Regions from separate parts of the Alteromonas sp. KUL17 genome, predicted to be linked through region 3. Evidence: predicted binding sites of a transcription regulator. Region 3 holds the regulator's gene; each other region holds the start of a gene.
The links. Region 3 encodes sigma-54, which starts transcription at its own class of promoters, with help from an activator protein. Its sites were predicted from a motif close to GTTGGCACGNNNNTNGNNT; they were not measured.
Positions count from the first base shown of each region.

Region 1: the regulator sigma-54 is predicted to act here: its motif matches at 3,542-3,560, upstream of fliE (flagellar hook-basal body complex protein FliE).
Region 2: the regulator sigma-54 is predicted to act here: its motif matches at 3,091-3,109, upstream of glnA (glutamate--ammonia ligase).

Region 1 covers NZ_BJKJ01000010.1:65,760-70,571, reverse strand. Annotated here, with positions in the region: gene fliH (flagellar assembly protein FliH) at 1-340, opposite strand, end outside; gene fliG (flagellar motor switch protein FliG) at 380-1,420, opposite strand; gene fliF (flagellar basal-body MS-ring/collar protein FliF) at 1,433-3,127, opposite strand; gene fliE (flagellar hook-basal body complex protein FliE) at 3,140-3,475, opposite strand; gene KUL49_RS10820 (sigma-54 dependent transcriptional regulator) at 3,717-4,812, opposite strand, start outside.
Region 2 covers NZ_BJKJ01000011.1:134,074-138,885, forward strand. Annotated here, with positions in the region: gene glnL (nitrogen regulation protein NR(II)) at 1-618, opposite strand, end outside; gene KUL49_RS11735 (hypothetical protein) at 749-1,375, opposite strand; gene glnA (glutamate--ammonia ligase) at 1,615-3,024, opposite strand; gene typA (translational GTPase TypA) at 3,481-4,812, shown strand, end outside.
Region 3 covers NZ_BJKJ01000001.1:278,462-283,273, reverse strand. Annotated here, with positions in the region: gene mgtE (magnesium transporter) at 1-194, opposite strand, end outside; gene KUL49_RS01170 (HPr family phosphocarrier protein) at 369-641, opposite strand; gene rapZ (RNase adapter RapZ) at 641-1,486, opposite strand; gene ptsN (PTS IIA-like nitrogen regulatory protein PtsN) at 1,571-2,014, opposite strand; gene hpf (ribosome hibernation promoting factor) at 2,028-2,315, opposite strand; gene KUL49_RS01150 (RNA polymerase factor sigma-54) at 2,346-3,827, opposite strand; gene lptB (LPS export ABC transporter ATP-binding protein) at 3,901-4,626, opposite strand; gene lptA (lipopolysaccharide transport periplasmic protein LptA) at 4,629-4,812, opposite strand, start outside.

The sequences.
Region 1 (4,812 bases), on a different contig from region 3:
CTTCTTCAAGCCCTTGTTCAAGTCCTTCGGTGTGACCTTGCTCTTTACCTTCCGCTAAACCTGCTTCAAGGCCTTGCGCTTTTCCTTCTTCAAAACCTTTTTCTTTACCTTCCTGATAACCTTCATCATAAGCAGCCTGACGTATAGCTTCTATTTCTTCAGCGGTAGGCGGCTTAATCTCTTCCTCAACTTCAGGCGGTTCATACTTCCAGTCCGAACGTTTGTTTAACGCATTGGTCGGCTCGTTTTCTCGGGGTGCAGTAGGGTCATCAACGAAAGGTAGGTCCCATTTTTTAGCTTCATTTACTTCGTTTTCGCTGAAACTTTTTTTGGCAGTCATATATTTACCTAGGCTAAATGAGTGACGGGACTAGCGTTCCTACAGGAACTCTTCGCCACCGCCACCACCAAGCATGATTTCACCAGAGTCAGAAAGTCGACGGGCAACAGAAAGGATCTCTTTCTGCGCTGTTTCCACTTCACTAATACGCACAGGACCGAGCGCTTCCAAATCATCATTAAGCATTTCAGCAGCACGCTTAGACATATTGCGCATAATTTTGTCTTTAAGCTCTTCGTCAGCACCTTTAATGGCTTTAAGCAGCGCGTCTTGCTGTACTTCGCGCAGTATGGCCTGAATACCCTTGTCGTCTACATCGACTAAATTGTCGAATACAAACATCAGGTCTTGAATTTGCTGGCTCATCTCTTCGTCTTGCTCGCGAATAGCATCCATCAACTGACCTTCTATCGCGGTATCTAGGTAGTTCATAATGTTCGCTGCAGACTTCAAGCCGCCCATTTTGGCTGCTTGTGTACCCGCTTGACCTGCAAACTGTTTCTCCATGATTTCGTTCAGCTCTTGTAGTGCAGCCGGCTGAACTTCCTCTAGATTTGCTATACGCATTAGCAAGTCGAGTCGCACTTTTTCAGGGAACTGCGCCAATATTTCAGCACTTTGTTCAGGCTCTAAATAAGACAATACGATAGTTTGAATCTGCGGGTGCTCATTGCGAATAATGCTGGCTACTTGCTTAGAATCCATCCACTTCAATGAGTCTAGGCCTTTTGCACCGCTTCCCATCAGGATTTGATCAATTAGGTTTGCGGCCTTATCTTCACCTAACGCGGCTGTGAGCGCACGTTTAACAAAGTCTTGGCTTTGGAAGCCAATGGTACTGTAATTCTGAATTTCTTCGATAAAGTGCTTATGAACCGCCGTAATTTTGGTTTGCGTCATATCGTCCACTTTTGCCATTTCAGTACCGAGCTTTTGTACTTGCTTGGGCTCTAAGTGTTTCAATATCTGGGCGGCGTCTTCTTCAGAAAGACTCAGCAGCAAGATGGCCGCTTTTTCTACGCCTTCTAATTTACTGACGTCGTATGACGGCTCGTCAACATTGGCAAGTTCTTCAGCCATAATCTTATCTCACTACTCGTCTTGCATTAACCAGCCCTTCACTACTTGGGCTGATAACTCAGGTTCATTGGCCACAAGGGCACGTACGGCTTTAAGTACATCTTCATCTTTGTGCAGGTCAGGCAGCATGAGTGAACCATCTGGCGCAAAACCTACCTGTCCTTCGTCAAAGTCAGACGTTAACATGCTAATGGTGTCATCGCCTAAATCTAAGCCTTCGTCTGCATCAAATTCATCGGCGTCGTTCGACTCATCAGGATTAATAAGACGACGTAGCATAGGACGAATCACGAAGATGATAAGCACTATTATAACCAAGCCACCAACAACTAGCTTAAGAATTGGTAGAAATCCGGGCTGCTCCCAAATAGGCGCGTCTTCAATTTCCCCTGCGTCCATCCGAGTAAAGGGCACGCTTACAACTTCTAACGAATCACCACGGGTTACGTCAAAGCCAATGCCGCCCTGTAAAAGCCTACGAATGTTGAGAATCTCTTCTTGCTTACGCGGTGTTGGCGTCATCGCACCGTCTTCACCCGCAACTTGGGTATAGTCCACCGCCACAGATACACTTAATCTGCGAATAACCCCTGTCTGTTTCTTGGTATGACTGATAGTGGTATCAAGTTCGTAGTTGCGCGTAGACTCTTTTGCTGTGCGCCCAGGCATAGTTTGTTGACTGCCGCCCACTGCATTTTCTGGAATGTTAGAATCTAATGGAGGTTGATTAGACAGTGCACCAGGAATACCGCCAACACCGCCACCTACGCTGTTTTCTTCCATTATCATTTCACTGCGAACTGCAGGTAAATCAGGGTTGTAGCTACGTTGTGTTTGTTCCATAGCTGTAAAGTCCATGGTAACGTCAGCCTGTGCTGTGTAGTTACCTATGCCCAATACTGGAATCAGTATCGCGTCAATTTTTTCTAAGTACTCTTGCTCACGCTGGCGCTCAATTTCATATTCTTTTCTGGCACGAGCACTCATAGAATCTTGAGAGCCTGAGTTAAGCAGACGACCATTGCTGTCTGTTACGGTTACCTTAGACGGCTCCATATTTTGCACTGCAGACGCCACGATATCGACAACAGCATCAACTTCTTCACCTGCAATAACGGCACCGCGCTTAGCCGTTAGCACAACGGTTGCTGACGCTTTCTTCTCTCTTCGCGCAAATACGTTCTCTTTAGGCATAGCTAACAAGACACGGGCTTTTTGAATACTCGCGATATCTTCGATGGTAGCCGCGATTTGTTGCTCGCGGGCGTGTTTTAGACGTTCCATCTCAACACGCTGGCTCACACCAAACCCCATATCCTGCATAATGATATCGGTACCGGCATCAGAGGCCTTTGTTAACCCTTGGCGTGTCATGCCTAAACGGATGTTTTGGAATTCGTCACTTCTTACGTAAACAATATTGCCTTCAAGCTTATAGTCGATTTGGTTTGCATCCATATAATCGAGGGTTTCAATAAGCTCTTGGGTTTCCATTTTCGCAAGTGGACGGTAATCAGGTTCTTGCGACCAGATAAGAATAAAAATAGCGATGGCGACGCAGATTACCAAAACAACCACAAGGGCCATTTGGCGCATCATATCTGCGCTACCTAAAGTGTCCATAAAACCAGATTTGTTTTCTGGCTCATTGTCCACTGCTTGATTTTGATCAGGAACCGTAAGGTTTGTACCTGTAGCTTCAGCCATAACCTACTCCACCTACACCGGCATATTCATTATTGTTTTATAGGCTTCAAGTACTTTGTTACGCACTTGAACAGTGGCTTCAAAAGCAATGCCTGCCTTTTCTTTCGTCAGCATAACTTGAGCTAGGCTTAAGTTAGGGTCGCCCATTTCAAAACGCTGCTGCGCGTCTTTAGATTCGAGCTGCATGCCGTTTACACCATCTACCGCATTCTTTAGCATGGTCGAGAAATCACTTGCCGAGCTATTAACTTCACTAAGCGGCTGCTGTTGAGGCTCATTAACTTGAAGACGAGTTTGCCCAATCATGTTCTGCATTTCTTGATACAAACTATTGGCTTTAACGTCCATAACCACTCCTAGTGCTTTTTCGAGACCGCCTGAACATCGGCGTATAACTTATGTATAGAGGGGATTTAGCAAAGGGCTTGCCAACTTTAAAAAGCTATATATATCAACAGGATACATTAAAAGAGAGAGGGTTAGCCAAATTTATGGCGTTTGACTTAGTGTGAGCAACAAAAAACCGCCGCCTTCTTTACTACAGAGGCGACGGATAAGGACGAGGAAACCGAAAGTGTAGAAAGCGACCTTATGCGGGCACTTCAATACCGTCTTCGCGCATGCGCGCTAATTTGTAACGAAGGGTTCTTGGACTAATGCCGAGCTTTTCTGCCACATCTTTACGCTTGCCGTTACACGACACCAATGTATCGAGGATAATTTGGTGTTCTTGGTAACGAAGCTCAGACCCTAACCTATTTTCTTCAACATGCTCTTGCAGTGTTTCAACAGGTGCCGTCATGTCTTCGTCAATCATTAAATCGCTGGCGTCGATTTCATTGTGTTCACATAAAATAAGCGCCCGTTGAACCACGTTTTCTAGTTCGCGAACGTTCCCTGGCCAGCTGTATTGTGACAGCTTATTGCGTGCTGCTGCGCTTAACCTGATAGTACCCAGCCCTTGAGAACTAGCGTGACGCTGAACCAAGTGTTCGGCAAGAGGGACAATATCACCCGGACGTTCCGAAAGCGGGCGCCACTCGATAGGAAATACATTTAAGCGGTAGTACAAATCTTCTCTGAACTCTCCCGCATCCACTGCTTTTCTCAAATCTCGGTTACTTGTAGCAATAACACGGACGTTGAGCTTAACGGTTTTACGTCCGCCAAGACGCTCTACTTCGCGCTCTTGTAACACGCGTAGCAGTTTAGCTTGAAGCGCCAAATCCATCTCGGTTATTTCATCAAGTAACAGCGTACCGTCTTGGGCTTGTTCAAATTTACCCGGGCAAGCTTGGATTGCGCCAGTGAACGCACCTTTTTCGTAACCAAACAAGGTCGCTTCTAGCATGTTCTCTGGTATGGCTGCACAGTTGATGGCGACAAATGGCGCATCACTTCGCGGCGACTGATCGTGAATATAGCGAGACAGCACTTCTTTACCCGAACCGCTTGGTCCCATTACCATCACAGTGGCGTCGGACTTCGCGACTTTGCGAGAAAGCTCAAGTAACTTCAAGCTTGAAGGGTCAGCAACAATAGGCGTGCGAGACTCTATTTTTTGAGCCGGCGCGTAGCGTCCCACTAAATTAAGCAGTACTTCTGGGGCAAACGGTTTTGATAGATAGTCTGTAGCGCCATCGCGCATTGCCTGCACGGCATCATCAATAGTGGCATAGGCTGTC
Region 2 (4,812 bases), on a different contig from region 3:
TTCAAGCGCTTGATGCACGTTGCTTTCTTCAAATCGAGGTAGTGAATTTGGTCCAAGCAATCGATCAACTAAGTTTCGCAGACGGTCAGACTGCTCAATGATCATGCTTGTAAATTCTTTATGCTCGTCAATCAGCTCTTTTTCTAATAGCTGTGCTGCACCGCGAATACCACCAAGAGGATTTTTGATTTCGTGTGCAAGGCCGCGAACCAACTCCCGTGCTGCGTAATGCTGCGCGTTTTGTAAAGTTTCTCGAGAAATTCGCTTTTGCTGGTCAATCTTTTTAACTTCAAATAGCAGTCGTGGGCCGTCTTCGAAGTGCAAGTTGGTAACGGTTAGGTCGGCAGATACATAGCGGTTATCTCGAAAAGCCAACTTAATTTCGTTTTCGGTGAAATCTTCACCTTTTCTGATGGCAGCTTTAAGTCGGGTGGTTTCTATTGTGCCCGGCAAGAAAAAATCTTGAAGTGGATGCCCAATAAGTTGTTTTAATCCAGTCTCAAACAAAGCTTCACCAGCGTGGTTGGCATAAACAATCGTAAGTTTGTTGTCTACCATTACCAGTGCGGTATTTAGGCTATTGATTAGCTGTTGTGTTTCTAACTCGGTGGAATGCATCCGAGCTCGTCTCCTTTGCACCATAATTGTGCATTGTAGCTTGCAATGATGCGTTGCGCGAATAAAGAGCTCAAGAAGAAATGTTCACTGAACCCCTATGGTGCGCATACATAACAGTGGTTGCACGCTATTAGTTATTAATTAACGCCGATGCCTGATGCAGGTAAAGGGTTTGTAATGGAGACGATGCAAGAGTCTTGCCCGTATTGTTCGTGAGTTCAACTTTATAAGTATGTGCCCCACGATGGATACCAGTAAGCTTAAAGACCCCTGAACTATTGCTAGCTAATGGGGCGTCGTCAAAGATTAATCGGTAGATTGGCGCTTTGGGTGCACCAGGTTGTGCGGCAGAAATAGTGAATTCACCCAAGTTATTGCGAATTGTCGCTTCTGGTGCAGGTGACTTAATGACTACGCGATAGTTGGGCTTGGGGGCAGCCGGCTTCGCAGGGGGAGGTGGGGTAACCTTTGCCGCGGTTACTACGTTTTGCGTTTTTACATCGAAAGCTAAGGGTTCTGCGTTTTGCTGCGGCTTGTCGGTGTAAGTCACAGAGCCGTCTTTACCTACCACCTTGTATATGGTCATTGGAGAGGTAGCTGCGGCTGATGTTGCATTGCTGCTTTGTCCGGTTTCGCTTTCTTGTGCTTCTTGCTGGGTACTTTCTTGGCTCAGCATTTCCGCTTGCACAGGCAGTAAGCCATTGCCGCTACTTAGTAATAGCGAAATTAAGCAAATGTGTCGCGTCATGTAGTGCACGTGTCGTTACCTAATCAATGTGGTTTTGGCTAGCTGGCTAATTCATATAGCTTGCTATGTTTGGCTTATGGATAACCTTTCTAGTTGTATGCAGATGCAAGCGGGCAAAGCCCTGTGCGCAGTTGATACAGCATGAAAGAGTATTCATTAGCATAGCTATAAAAACATAGTAGATAAATCGTACGCATAAAAAAAGCCCGCAGAGCGGGCTTTAGTATAAATTGCTATACAGTGCGAAATTACACGCTGTAGTACATGTCGAACTCAACAGGGTGAGTAGTCATGTTAAGTTTCGTTACTTCTTCAGACTTAAGATCGATGTATGCATCAATCATGTCGTCAGTCATAACGCCACCAGCTTTAAGGAAGTCACGGTCGTTATCAAGAGCTTCAAGTGCCATTTCTAGCGAGCTTGCAACTGTTGGAATTTCAGCAGCTTCTTCTGGCGGTAGGTCGTACAAGTCTTTATCCATTGAATCACCAGGGTGGATCTTGTTCTTAATACCGTCGATACCCGCCATAAGCATAGCAGTGAACGCTAGGTATGGGTTAGCTGTTGGGTCAGGAAAACGTACTTCAATACGACGTGCTTTATCGCTAGTTACGTGAGGAATACGAATAGATGCAGAACGGTTACGTGCAGAGTATGCAAGCATTACCGGTGCTTCGAATCCAGGAACTAGACGCTTGTATGAGTTAGTAGAAGCGTTAGCAAACGCGTTGATTGCGCGCGCGTGCTTGATGATACCACCAATGTAGTAAAGTGCTTCCTCAGAAAGACCTGCGTACTTGTCACCAGCAAAGATGTTTACGCCATCTTTAGAGATAGATTGGTGACAGTGCATACCAGAACCATTATCGCCAACAAGCGGCTTAGGCATAAAGGTAGCTGTTTGACCGTATGCGTGTGCAACGTTGTGAACAACATACTTGTAAACTTGAATTTCGTCAGCTTTCTTAACTAGCGTATTGAATTGGCAAGCAATTTCGTTTTGGCCAGCAGTTGCAACTTCGTGGTGGTGCGCTTCGATAACAAGGCCCATCTCTTCCATAACTAGACACATTGCAGCACGGATATCGTGAGCAGAGTCCACTGGTGGTACTGGGAAGTAACCGCCTTTAACGCCAGGGCGGTGTGCCATGTTGCCGCCTTCAAACTCTTCGCCAGAGTTCCACTTTGCTTCAGAAGAGTCAATCTTGTAGAAAGAACCCGCCATGTCAGTATGGAATTTAACGTCGTCGAATAGGAAGAACTCTGGCTCTGGACCAAAGAATACAGTGTCACCGATGCCAGTTGATTTTAGGAATTCTTCTGCGCGGCGAGCAACTGAACGTGGGTCACGCTCATAACCTTCCATTGTTGAAGGCTCAACGATGTCACAACGGATGTTTACTTGTGTCTCTTCTGCGAAAGGGTCAACAACACAGCTGTCAGCATCTGGAAGAAGAACCATGTCTGATTCGTTAATACCTTTCCAGCCAGCGATTGAAGAACCGTCGAACATTTTACCTTCTTCGAAAAACTCTTCATCAACTAGGCCCGCAGGGATAGATACGTGTTGTTCTTTACCTTTTGTATCGGTAAAACGTAAATCTACAAACTTCGCTTCACTTTCTTTAATCAGCTCTAATGCCTTTTCTACTGACATCGTGTCCTCCAGGTTTAATGTAAAAATGCGGAATGATCAGCTTCACTCCAACAGTGGCAAAAGTGAAAGCGATTATCATGCCATCTATATGTGTGCCGATTTCTGCGGCATAGACAGGCATTCATCACTTCCTTTTGAATTAAAATGCACCATGTTAGTGCAGTGATGCACCATCATGGTGTTTTATGCTCATTTGTACGTCAATGAGCCTAGTTTACTTTGTAACGGATGACCACCAATTATGATCAATTCGGTGCAATATAACTGGTTATTTGTTGAACAAGTGTTTGAAAAGCAATAAAACACCAATCCATCAAAAAAAGATGCGCAAACGTCGAGGTTTTTCTGTACAATCCGCGCAAATTTTTCTATCTGCATTTTTTTGCAACAAATCTAACGCATACTCCTTTCCACTGAATTGAAGTAGACGTTGATTTACACAGGCTCTATATAAGCATGAATACCACTGATATTAATAAATTGCGTAACATCGCAATCATCGCCCACGTTGACCACGGTAAAACCACCCTGGTAGACAAACTGTTACAGCAGTCTGGCACCCTTGAATCTCGAGGCGAGCAAGAAGAGCGCGTAATGGACTCGAACGACATCGAGAAAGAACGTGGCATTACCATCCTAGCTAAGAACACAGCGATTAACTGGAATGACTACCGTATCAACATCGTAGATACTCCAGGACACGCTGACTTCGGTGGTGAAGTAGAGCGTGTAATGTCGATGGCTGACTCTGTACTTCTACTTGTAGATGCGCAGGAAGGCCCAATGCCACAAACGCGTTTTGTTACGCAAAAGGCATTTGCTCAAGGTCTTAAGCCAATCGTTGTTATCAACAAAATCGACAAGCCTGGCGCACGTCCTGATTGGGTTATGGACCAAGTTTTCGACCTATTCGACAACCTAGGTGCAACTGACGAACAGCTAGATTTCCAAGTTGTTTACGCTTCAGCACTAAACGGTTGGGCATCACTAGATGCAGATACTAAAGAAGACGATATGACGGCATTGTTCCAAACTATCGTTGACCAGGTTTCTCCTCCTGATGCAGATATCGACGGCGCATTCCAAATGCAGATCTCTCAGCTTGACTACAACTCATACGTGGGTGTTATCGGCGTAGGTCGTGTTAAGCGTGGTTCTGTTAAGCCAAACCAACAAGTAACGGTTGTTACTGCTGATGGCAAAAAGCGCAACGGCAAAGTTGGCTTAGTTTACGGCTACCTTGGCCTTGCTCGTCACGAAGTTGAATCTGCTCACGCGGGCGACATCATTGCAATCACAGGTCTTGGCGAACTTAAGATCTCTGACACCATTTGTGACATCAACACTGTAGAAGCACTTCCTCCACTTACGGTTGACGAGCCTACAGTAACCATGACGTTCCAAGTAAACACCTCGCCGTTTGCAGGTAAAGAAGGTAAGTATGTAACGTCACGTAACATTCTAGAGCGCCTTAAAGACGAACTAGTACACAACGTTGCACTGCGCGTTGAAGAAATGCCTGATCCGGACAAGTTCCGCGTATCTGGTCGTGGTGAACTTCACCTAGGTATTCTTATCGAAAACATGCGTCGTGAAGGTTACGAGCTTGCAGTGTCTCGTCCAGAAGTAATTCTGAAAGAAGTTGACGGCGCAACGCAAGAACCATACGAAACCTTGACTATTGACTGTGAAGAACAGCACCAGGGTTCAATCATGGAACAGCTTGGTCTGCGTAAAGCAGAAATGACTGACATGTCTCCAGATGGTAAAGGTCGTGTTCGTATCGAC
Region 3 (4,812 bases):
TGAAAGTCACCATCAATGAGCTCCCATAATTCGTCACGGGTTCTGCTAGGGCTAGATTCAAGAATGTGGGCGACGTCTGAAGGCGGTAATTCAAGCAGAAGCTTACGTACAGATACGAATTGACCGTTGGTCAACGCAGCGTTGAGTGCGCGTAACTGAGTTTGTACGTATTTAGAAACAAGCGCTTCTGCCATAAGGCGTTATTCCTACAAGCTAAAAGATGAACAATGCAGGCCATAGAGCCTAAGTGGGCGTAGAATATCGCAATTATGATGAGTCTGTCATGATAATTGCGTAGGTTTTGCGCAGGATTTTAAGATAACTGCGCTAAGTGTCGATTAATTGGTCAATGGATTGGGCAAGTAATACTATTCGTCTTCGTTAAATCTGCCCTCAATAAGCTCTTCAATAGCTGCAAGTGCATCAACAGCATCACTGCCGTCCACAATCACGTCTACCTGTTCACCTTGATGGCTTTCAAGCATCATTAATCCCAATACACTGCTTGCGTCTGCTTCTTTATCGCCTTTTTTTAAGATGATTTTAGCGTCGAATTGATTAGCCAATTTAACCAGTTGGGTCGCCGCTCTTGCATGCAACCCTAACTTATTGACGATAGTTAGCGTTTTTTGAATAGTCATTACTGATTCAGCTCTCTATGGCGAATTTGTACATCAGGGTGTATTTCACTGAAGGTTTTCGACAGGGTCTGTGCGATATAAACCGAACGGTGTTGGCCACCAGTACAGCCAATTGCTACGGTTACGTAACTTCTGTTATTGCGCTCTAAATGAGGCAGCCATGTCGTTATTAAATTCTGAATTTGCCAAATGAACTTGGTCACTACAGGCTGCGACCCCAAAAATACTTCTACTGGTGCGTCTAATCCGGTCAGGTGTTTAAGGTCGGGCTCCCAGTGGGGGTTAGGTAAAAAGCGGGCATCAAAAACGTAATCCGCATCTTTAGGAATACCGTGCTTAAAGCCAAAAGACTCAAACACAAGCACAAGGCGTGAGCTTTTCTTACCCAGGATACGCTCTCGAATTAACTCAGCCAGTTGGTGAATGGTAAGCTTATCTGTGTCTAAATATAAATCTGCGCGTTCAGCAATAGGAGCAAGTAGGGCAGACTCGGCTTTAATGGCTTCTGAAAGCGATTTATTAAGCTTGGCGAGAGGGTGAAGACGACGTGTTTCGCTAAAACGCTTAACCAGTACATCATCGCTCGCGTCAATGTAAACAATGGTCATCGACCACGAAGAAGGCAAGTAGTCTAAAATTTCTACCAAATCGTCAGGATTTTTAGGTAAGTTTCTCACATCGATACTTACCGCAACCTGATCGTACTCGTCAACAACTGTATGGGTTAAGGTGGGAAGTAAGTTTACCGGGATATTATCAACACAGTAATAACCTAAATCTTCCAATGCGCGAAGTGCGACAGACTTACCAGACCCCGAACGACCACTGATTATTATCAGCTTCACCTACTTTCTCCCTAATACTCTGGTTTTATCACATACGCGTTGTTGAATTAGGCGCCTACTAAACGGTTAATAGGCGCTTAATGTTTAACTTAATGCAGATAGAATATCGTCGCTTGTCGTTGCGCGACGTATTGCTTTAATCGTTTCTTTGTCGCTTAGTTTACCAGCCACGGTGGCCAGCGTTTGAAGGTGTCCTTCGGTCTGTTCCTCAGGAACGAGTAGCGCAAAAAAGATGTCTACGGGTTTCTCGTCAAGGGCGTCGAAGTCAATTGCTGGCGTGCTGGTTACAACAATGGCAATCACTTTCTCGAGGCCCGGCAGGCGTCCGTGGGGCAGGGCGATACCATTGCCAATGCCTGTACTACCCATACGCTCTCGAGCCATCAAACTGTTGAGTACCGTTGCCTGATCAATGTTCTCGTTTTGCTTGGCAGCGATATCAGCGATGATCTCAAGAATTCGCTTTTTACTATTACACTGAACCGCACACTCGGTGCGGTCCAGACTTACGATGGCTTGTATATCCATGCTTAATTAACTACTAATGTTTTTTCAGTTTTTCCTTATGCTTGATTACCTGCCGGTCGAGTTTATCAACCATGCTGTCAATCGCCGCATACATGTCGGTATTTTCTGAGGATGCGAATACTTCAGCGCCACTTAAATGAACGGTCGCTTCGGCTTTTTGATTTAATTTTTCAACGTTCAGGATGACATGCACATTAGAAATGTGATCAAAGTGACGTTCAAGTTTGCTGAACTTCGTATCGACATAATTACGCAAAGAGTCGGTGATTTCGACATGATGACCAGTAAGGTTGATTTGCATATTTCGTCTTCCTTATATTATTAAGCCCGATTAAATAAGGCTTTTGCGTTGGTTCGACGGCGGGATCGACAACGATTCCCGGTACTTTGCTATTGTTCGCCGGGCAACTTTAATGCCCTGTTCGGCCAACAATGAAGCAATCTTGCTATCACTTAGCGGCTTGCTAGGCTTTTCAGCGGCCACTAATTTCTTGATCAATGCACGAATCGCTGTAGATGAACATTCACCACCAGACTCTGTTGCAACGTGGCTTGAGAAAAAATACTTCAATTCGAAGATTCCACGTGGCGTATGCATGTACTTTTGCGTTGTCACTCGCGAAATAGTGGATTCGTGCATATCTACCATTTCTGCGACATCATTTAGCACCATTGGTTTCATCATTTCCGGGCCGTGCTCAAAAAAGCCCATTTGCTGCTGCACAATGCAGTTTGCAACCTTCATTAAGGTTTCGTTACGAGATTCAAGGCTCTTTATGAACCACTTAGCCTCTTGCATGTGTGAGCGGATGAATTGTGAATCGCTACTATTCTTGGCACGGCGACTCATTGCAGCGTATTGTTGATTTACGCTTAACTTAGGCAGACTGTCGGGGTTCAGCTCAACCACCCAACGGCCATTTTTCTTGGTTACTGAGACATCAGGAATAACGTACTCAGGCTCTTTAGTAACTAAAGCACTACCTGGGCGAGGATTCAAGGTTTGCAGTAAACGCATTGCCTCGCGTAGCTGATCTTCTTTCAATCGGCTTTTACGCATAAGCGTACGATAGTCTTTGCTGCTCAGTAAGTCAGAGTACTCTTCAATCAGTTGCTTTGCTTCAGCAAGCCAAGGTGTGTCTTCTGAAAATTGGCGCAATTGCACCATCAAACATTCTTGTGGAGAGCGTGAGCCAGAACCAATAGGGTCGAACATCTGAATGCGCTTTAGCACACATTCTATTTCGTCCATTTCAATCGGCTCTTCCATATCATCATCGTTAACCGCTTCTAAAATATCGTCAAGGGTAACGGTTAAATAACCTGACTCGTCAATAGAGTCGATGATTGCTGTAGCGATTGCGCGATCGGTATCCGAGAAATGGGTAAGGCGCATTTGCCAAAGAAGGTGCTCTTGAATATCTTCAGTAGTCTCACCTTGGAAGATTTGCTCGTCGTCATTGGATGGACCTGGAGCTGGCGAAGATGAAGCAGAGTAGTATTCGTCCCATGTGCTGTCGATTGGCAGCTCATCGGGAAGATCGTTTTTCTCAAGTGCATCGCCGGCTTCTAACGTGTCACTAGATGCAGAAGCAGTGGCCTCAGAGCCGCTGTCATCGTTGTCGATATTGTTCTTTTCTAGTTGCGGCTCGTCGTTACCTTCTTCAACTTCTAATAGCGGATTAGAATCGAGCGCTTCTTGGATCTCTTGTTGAAGATCAAGTGTAGAAAGCTGCAGCAGTTTAATGGCCTGCTGAAGCTGTGGTGTCATGGTAAGTTGTTGGCTAAATTTTAGCTGTAAAGATGGTTTCATCTACGTCTTATTTAAATGCTCTAAATTGAATATACCAGAGCGAAACTGAAAAATGACAATTCGGTTACATTAACTATAGCCTGAATTGTTCGCCTAGGTATACATCCCTTACTTTTTGATTACTTAAAACCTGTTCCGCCGTTCCTTGCGCAATAAGCTCGCCATGACTCACAATGTACGCCTTTTCACAAACATCCAATGTCTCTCGTACGTTATGGTCCGTGATAAGGATTCCAATCCCCCTATCGCGAAGATGTTGTATTATCTTCTTTATATCATTAACTGATATCGGATCAACACCAGCAAATGGTTCGTCTAACAAAATAAATTGCGGTTTTGCTGCCAGAGCGCGGGCAATCTCAACGCGACGGCGTTCGCCCCCTGACAAACTCATCCCCGTACTATTACGTATATGGTTAATATTAAATTCATCAAGTAGCGCATCTGCTTCTTCTTCTTGCTGTTGTGAATTTAAATCTTTACGGGTTTGCAAAATGGCCATGATATTTTCATGCACTGTGAGCTTTCTGAAAATAGAGGCTTCCTGCGGTAGGTAGCCTATTCCGCGGCGTGCACGCTCGTGCATGGGCTGATGAGTTAGCTCATTGTCGTCGATTTCAATCTTGCCTTTATCCAGATTCACTAAACCAACAATCATGTAGAATGTAGTGGTCTTACCAGCGCCATTTGGGCCAAGAAGACCAACAATTTGACCCGTTGAGACAGACAGACTTACATCTCGAACAACCTGTCTTGACTTGTAAGCCTTAGCAAGATTTTTAGCGCTCAAAGTTGCCATTGCTATTTATTGCCCTCGTTGTCTTTTTTGTCTTTCTTAGACGAAGTTTTGCGAATGGTCTCAGGTGTGAATACTGTGGTCACTCGACCCTCACCATCCTTACCTGCGCCGCCAGTCGCTAGCAATTGCTCGGTAATCATATCGAACGTGATGTTGTCACCCTGTACTTTACTGGTGTCTTGTTTC